3 regions of the Solibacillus sp. FSL R7-0668 genome follow, and region 1 is predicted to be linked to each of the others. Evidence: predicted binding sites of a transcription regulator. Region 1 holds the regulator's gene; each other region holds the start of a gene.
The links. Region 1 encodes Rex, which represses fermentation and respiration genes when NADH is low (regulators of the CRP and FNR family bind a similar motif). Its sites were predicted from a motif close to TTGTGAAATATTTCACAA; they were not measured.

Region 1 (2,277 bases):
TGTTGCTTTACGCTCTGTATCATGTAGCCCTGGAGTAATAAACGCCCAAAGCTGATAAAGCAGAATCGGCGAGACAATAACAGCCGCAATTATAAACGTCATTTGTAAATAGACCGTTAGCGGATCGACTGGACTAAATGCGTTCATTGTAAAACTTTCAGCTAAATCGCTTCGTTGAATATATCGAATAATTGGTTTTGCTGTATAAAAGCCTACGAATAGAGCCGCAACAAAGAAAATCGCCACAAAAAATAGGCGTTTTCTTAGCTCCTCCATATGCTCAACAACAGTAAATTCTTGTGGATTCATAGCAAGACATCCTTAGTTTACTTTACATCTGTTTTTTCGTTATCTTTATGTTCGATGACTGTTTTTTTTGCTTTATAATCATCATCGTCATCATCTGTTAACCCTTTTGTTGCACTGCGAAACTCACGTAAAGTTGTTCCCATGGCGCGACCTAAAGATGGTAATTTTTTTGGACCAAAAATTAATAAGGCAATAAGACCAATGATAATTAGGCTTACAGGTGTAATCGCATTTAAATGTATAACGACTTCCACTTTAGCCACCTCCTCTATTATTATGTACATTTTACAGTACTTAATGACATTTGGCTATTTATAGTAATGTGAACAATTTGTTACTAATCGGCATTTCTTACTAAATAGATTAATGCCTGCAACTCCACTGATAAGTCAATGTTCATTACCTTTAACGTCTCGGGTACAGAAAGTCGGACAGGCGTGAAATTTAATATCCCCTTTGCATTCATGCGTACTAAACGGTCCGTCATCATTTGCGCTGAGCGTGATGGCACTGTTAAAATAGCTAGCTCTGCCCCAAACTCCTCGTACATTTCCTCTAAACGGTCCGGATGGAATACCGGAATGTCACTTATCGTCGTCCCTTCGTATGGTGCTTTGGAGTCAAAGGCCACCACAATACGAGTATTATGATTTTTTTGGAAATTGTATTTTAATAAACCATTCCCTAAGTTTCCGACCCCGATTAAAGCAACATTCATCGCTTCATCCTGATCTAAGGTTTGGCGGAAAAATTCAAGTAAATAGTTGACATCATAGCCATAGCCCTTCTTACCGAGTGCCCCAAAATAAGAAAAGTCACGACGAATTGTGGCCGAATCTATTTTCATTGCATCACTTAATTCCTGTGAGGAAATACGCTTTTTACCTTCATTTGCGAAGTTTTTTAAAAATCGATAATACAGAGGAAGTCTTTTCGTTGTTGCTTGTGGAATTTTTGTTTCTGGTTTCACACGTTCTCCTCCTACTTGCTATTAGAAATTGTTTTAATCTTACTAAACAACTAGCTTCAAGTAAAGTATCCATCGTTGCGTGTAATGTGTCCATCCATTAAACTAAATAGAAGAAACTGAGGTGTAAACATGATTGTCTTACAAGTAAATCAACTATATAAATCCTTCATTACCGATGAAATTTTAAGTGGTGTCAAACTTGAGGTGCAACATCGTGACCGCGTGGCATTAGTGGGTCGCAACGGTGCTGGTAAGTCGACGCTTCTAAAAATTATTGCCGGTCAAATGAGCTATGACTCTGGTGAAATTATTATTCCAAAAGGGATTCGTGTTGGCTATTTAGAACAGCATGCAGGCATCGATTCAGCCCTATCTATTTGGGACGAAATGATGACAATTTTTGATACGCTACGCATTCAAGAGCAAAAGCTCCGTCAACTCGAACAACAAATGGCCGATCCAGCCGTTTATGAAAATAGCGAAAGTTACGGACGTATTATGGCCGAATACGATCAATTGCAGCATGATTTTAAAGATGCGGGTGGCTATCAATACGAGGCCGATACGCGCTCTGTCTTACACGGCATGCAGTTTTTCCCAGCCGACTATGACAAATCAATTCAATCACTGTCAGGTGGTCAGCGTACACGTCTGGCACTTGCCAAGCTATTACTGTCAAAGCCGGACTTATTGATCCTAGACGAGCCGACAAACCATTTAGACATCGATACACTTTCTTGGTTAGAAGGCTATTTAAAAGGCTATGACGGCGCAATTTTAATCGTTTCCCATGACCGTTACTTCCTCGATCAAGTTGTCTCGACGGTTTACGAAGTTTCACGCACAAAAGTAACAAAGTATGCCGGTAATTACAGCGCCTATTTAGACGAAAAGGCAAAAAATTATGAGCGTGACCTAAAAATGTACGAGCGCCAAATGGATGAAAAGGCTAAGCTCGAAACATTTATTCAAAAGAACTTAGCCCGCGCCTCAACAAC
Region 2 (2,277 bases), 1.3 Mb from region 1:
ATCAATCCGCTTATTTCTGTGCTCTTTGGTTTGCTCTTTTTTAAAGAAAAGCTATCAGGTGCAACGATTGTAGCGGTCATTATCGCAGCAATTGGTGTAGGCTATCAAGCTATTTTAGGTGGGACGATCCCATGGGTGTCACTAACTTTGGCGCTTTCCTTTTCTATTTATGGTGTATTGAAAAAGAAAATCCCGCTCGATGCAACGCGCGGCTTAGCGATTGAAACACTGTTTATATTACCAATTGCGATTGTTGGATATATTTATTTAATGCAAACGACGGATATTGCCTTTTTACAGGTGGATATGAAAACCAATCTGTTCTTAATCGGCAGCGGAATTATTACGGCATTACCACTCGTTCTTTTTGCAAAGGGCGCACAAAAAATCCCGCTGTATTTAATGGGCTTCATCCAATTTTTATCGCCAACGATGAGCTTAATTATCGGCATTTTTATTTTTGATGAGCCGTTTACAGCGACAGAATTCTTTACTTTCGGCTGCATTTGGTTAGCGGTGCTTATTTTCTCGGCTGCTAAACTTGTCGAAGCAAGAAAGCGACATGCGATTTAGTGAAGGTATTGTGAGTAATACAGAAGGAGTCTACTTGTTATTTAAGTAGGCTCATTTTTTTAATTAAATCCCCGTATGGAACGTGTAAAAGGTGGGAAAATAGGGTAAAGGTCAATCGTGACTTTTCATCGAACGTGCGTTTATTCGGCGGAGGAATGTGCATAGAATAACTACTTAAAACGAGTTTCTTCTTATTAATAAACGCTGAATTCATAAACAGAGATTGAAAAAAATAGTCAGCACCACTCTGTTAAAAATTCAGAATTATCTTTAAATTAATTTTTCCGTCATTTATTTCGGTTTTCTAATTGTATCTACCGAATGTTTGTGCTAGGATAGCTTATTGATGGTATGTGAAAGTTTAAACATAGTTTCGGACTTTTCATAAAGAAAAAATATTAAGTGTTGGCAAAGGAGAGTTATTATGTCAGAAATGAATAATCAGGTAGAAAAAGCGTCTGTGTCTCAAGAGCAATTAGACGTATTAGACCAACTATTAAAGCCAGAGGTACAAGCTTCGTTAACGACTTTAGTTGACAATTTACCAAAGTTAGCAGAAATGACAACTTTATTAACAAAGGCTTATGACTTCGCAACAGCTGTAGCTACAGACGAAACATTAAAGAAAGATACAGTTGCAGCCGTTACGGAAATGGCGAGCCCAGTTGTAGATACGGCAAAATCATTAGCACAAACAGCGATCGAAGCAAAGGACCGCGCAGAAGTAACAACGGAAACAGTAGGTGTATTTGGTCTATTAAAAATGTTAAAAGACCCACAAGTTCAAGGCGCTTTACGTTTTGCTAACGCATTTTTAGCTGTAGCAGCTGAGAAAAAATCAAATTAATTAATTCGCACAATCTAATTTAATTGGAGGATGTTATCATGGTAACAAAAGATATCGTTATTTTAGGTGCTGGTTTTGCTGGTGTTTTAGCTGCCCAAACAGCTCGTAAATATTTAAATACGCTAGAGGCAAACATTACAGTTGTCAACCAATTCCCAACGCACCAAATCATTACTGAATTACACCGCTTAGCTGGTGGTACGATTAAAGAGGGCGCGGTTTCTCTATCTTTAGAAAAAATCTTTAAAGGTAAAGACATCAACCTTGAAATCGCAAAAGTAAACAGCTTTAACGCAGACAAAAAAGAAGTGCAACTTTCAAATGGTAAAACTTTATCATACGATACATTAGTTGTTTCTTTAGGCTCTCAAACAGGATTCTTCGGTATCCCAGGCTTAGAGGAAAACTCATTTGTCTTAAAAACTGTTGACGAAGCAAACGCAATCCGTGAGCACATCGAAGCGCGCATTGCAGAATATGCAAAATCAAAAAATGAAGCAGATGCAACAATCGTTATCGGTGGTGGCGGTTTAACAGGTGTTGAGCTTGTTGGTGAAATCGTAGACCACTTCCCGAAAGTAGCTGCCAAATACGGCGTGCCTTTCGAAGACTTAAAAATCAAATTAGTAGAAGCTGGTCCAAAGATTTTACCAGTATTCCCAGACAACTTAATCCAACGCGCTACAGAATCATTAGCTAAACGCGGTGTTGAATTCATCACTTCAACTCCTGTAACAGGTGTTGAAGGCAATGTCATTCAATTAAAAGACCGTGAGCCAATCGTAGCAAACACTTTAGTATGGACTGGTGGGGTTGCGCCACTTCCATTAGTTGGTGAATCAGGTCTGAACTGTGAC
Region 3 (2,277 bases), 310 kb from region 1:
TGTAGAGGAGCTCCCCTTAACTTTTAAATCTTTCACAACAGTTACCGTATCACCGTCAACAAGTAGGTTGCCATTTGCATCTCGTACAACTAAGCCCTCTTCTTCTACAGCTTCAGCAACTTGAGGCCATTCATGCGCACATTCAGGACATACAAAATTTGCACCATCCTCATATGTATATTCAGAGCCGCATTGTGGACATTTTGGATATACCATTTCACATACCTCCAGTATTTATTCCTCTCCATACTGGCATACTTCTCGCCAAGAAACAACTTTAGCTCAATAATTCACATAATTTCTACAAAATTCACCTGTTTTTCATGATTAGTATTCTCGATTTCCAGTTTCCGTTAACCAAAGGGCAACTCCTAATAATGCGCCCCCTAATGCATTACCAATTGTTACGGGAATTAAATTATGTAAAAAATGATTAATTGAAAAGACAGCACCCTCGGGAATCATTGATGCGACTGAAAATAGCATCATATTGGCAATACTATGCTCGAAACCGCCTAATATAAAGGGAAAGATGCAGCAAAAAATCAATGCTATTTTTGCCATTTCGCTTTTTACCCGATAGAAGCACCACACGGCCATGCATACTAAAATATTGCAAAAGACACCACGAAACACGAGCTCGCTAAATTCGGCTGATGTTTTGAGTTGCGTCACATTTTCGACATAGGTAGCTAAATCCCCGACAACATAACCAGTCATTACGAGTAGCCATGCGCAAACATATGCGCCGACAAAATTACCACAATAGCCAACAGTCCATATTTTTGTCAAATCCATCCATGATGTACGTTTTTCTAAAGCACCGATTGTCAGTACTAAATTATTACCCGTAAACAAATCGGCACCCCCTAGCATGACCATGCACAGCGCGATTCCAAACACTGCGGCTTGTACAATTTTTACAGATGGCACTTCTGCAGGCGTGAGCATTCCACCAATAACGATAAATGTCAGCATTCCAAATCCAATAAATAATCCACCGAAAAAGGCCAATACTACATAACTAATAACACTGCGATTTAAGACAGTTACTTTCTTTTGCGCTACAGCTGCAATCGCTTGAAATGTTTCATTCAACAGTAATACCTCGTTTCTAATCAAGATCCCTCTAAATTATAACAAGTTCAATCCTAACATGTTGATGAAAGGTGAAATTTCTGTGTTTTTCTTAACATTCAAACAAAAAATCCGTACGAATTTGAATGATAATCCACAAAAACCGAACATTCGATTTTCGTTCAATACAAAAATTCGTGAATTTGTTGTTAGTTCTGCTCTTTTATGTTTTTTATAAAAATAATTTCGTGAATTTTCCCACATTTATCGCAAAAGAGTATATTATCAAGATAGAGATTATTTAACTTTACACAAGGAGTGTTTCCATTGACAGTTACAGAAAAACGCGCATTTAACTTTAACGCAGGTCCATCTGCATTACCACTTGAAGTATTACAAAAAGCACAAGCTGAGCTAGTGAATTTCCAGGGTACAGGTATGTCAGTGATGGAGCTTAGTCACCGTAGTGCAACATTTGAGGCTGTGCACAATGAGGCCATTGCACGCTTACGTAAGCTTTTTGCTATTCCTGAAAACTATGAAGTGTTATTTTTACAAGGTGGCGCTAGCTTACAATTCACAATGATTCCGATGAATTTCTTACAAGAAGGCAAAAAAGCAAGCTACATCCAAACAGGTGCTTGGTCTGAAAAAGCATTCAAAGAAGCAAAACTTTTCGGAACACCTGTTGAAGCAGCAAGCACAAAAGAAAACAATTATAAAAACATTCCTGCTGTAGCCGATATCAACATCGACCCAGAAGCAGCATATGTTCACTTAACTTCAAATAATACGATTTTCGGTACACAGTGGAAAACATTCCCAATGACAGGCGATATTCCGCTAATTGCTGATATGAGTTCTGATATTTTATCGAAAAAAGTAGATGTAAGTAATTTTGCTATGATTTACGCTGGTGCACAGAAAAACTTAGGTCCTTCTGGTGTTACAGTCGTGATTGCACGCAAAGACTTTTTGGAAACAGCAAACACAAATATTCCAACAATGTTACAATACGCAACACATGTAAAAAACAATTCCCTTTACAATACACCGCCAACATTTGGTATTTATATGTTAGGTGAAGTTTTAAAATGGGTCGAAGCAGAAGGTGGATTAGATGTAATCGAAAAACGCAACGAAGAAAAAGCCGCCTACATTTACGATGTAATCGACAGCTCAAACGGCTTCTACTATGGT

Region 2: the regulator Rex is predicted to act here: its motif matches at 925-942, upstream of MKX47_RS11325 (DUF1641 domain-containing protein).
Region 3: the regulator Rex is predicted to act here: its motif matches at 1,324-1,341, upstream of MKX47_RS16340 (formate/nitrite transporter family protein).

The regions. Positions count from the first base shown of each region.
Region 1 covers NZ_JBBOUU010000001.1:3,584,960-3,587,236, forward strand. Annotated here, with positions in the region: gene tatC (twin-arginine translocase subunit TatC) at 1-309, opposite strand, end outside; gene tatA (twin-arginine translocase TatA/TatE family subunit) at 327-563, opposite strand; gene MKX47_RS17845 (redox-sensing transcriptional repressor Rex) at 647-1,279, opposite strand; gene MKX47_RS17850 (ABC-F family ATP-binding cassette domain-containing protein) at 1,409-2,277, shown strand, end outside.
Region 2 covers NZ_JBBOUU010000001.1:2,297,878-2,300,154, reverse strand. Annotated here, with positions in the region: gene rarD (EamA family transporter RarD) at 1-573, shown strand, start outside; gene MKX47_RS11325 (DUF1641 domain-containing protein) at 998-1,420, shown strand; gene MKX47_RS11320 (NAD(P)/FAD-dependent oxidoreductase) at 1,459-2,277, shown strand, end outside.
Region 3 covers NZ_JBBOUU010000001.1:3,274,718-3,276,994, forward strand. Annotated here, with positions in the region: gene MKX47_RS16335 (zinc ribbon domain-containing protein YjdM) at 1-216, opposite strand, end outside; gene MKX47_RS16340 (formate/nitrite transporter family protein) at 328-1,098, opposite strand; gene serC (3-phosphoserine/phosphohydroxythreonine transaminase) at 1,405-2,277, shown strand, end outside.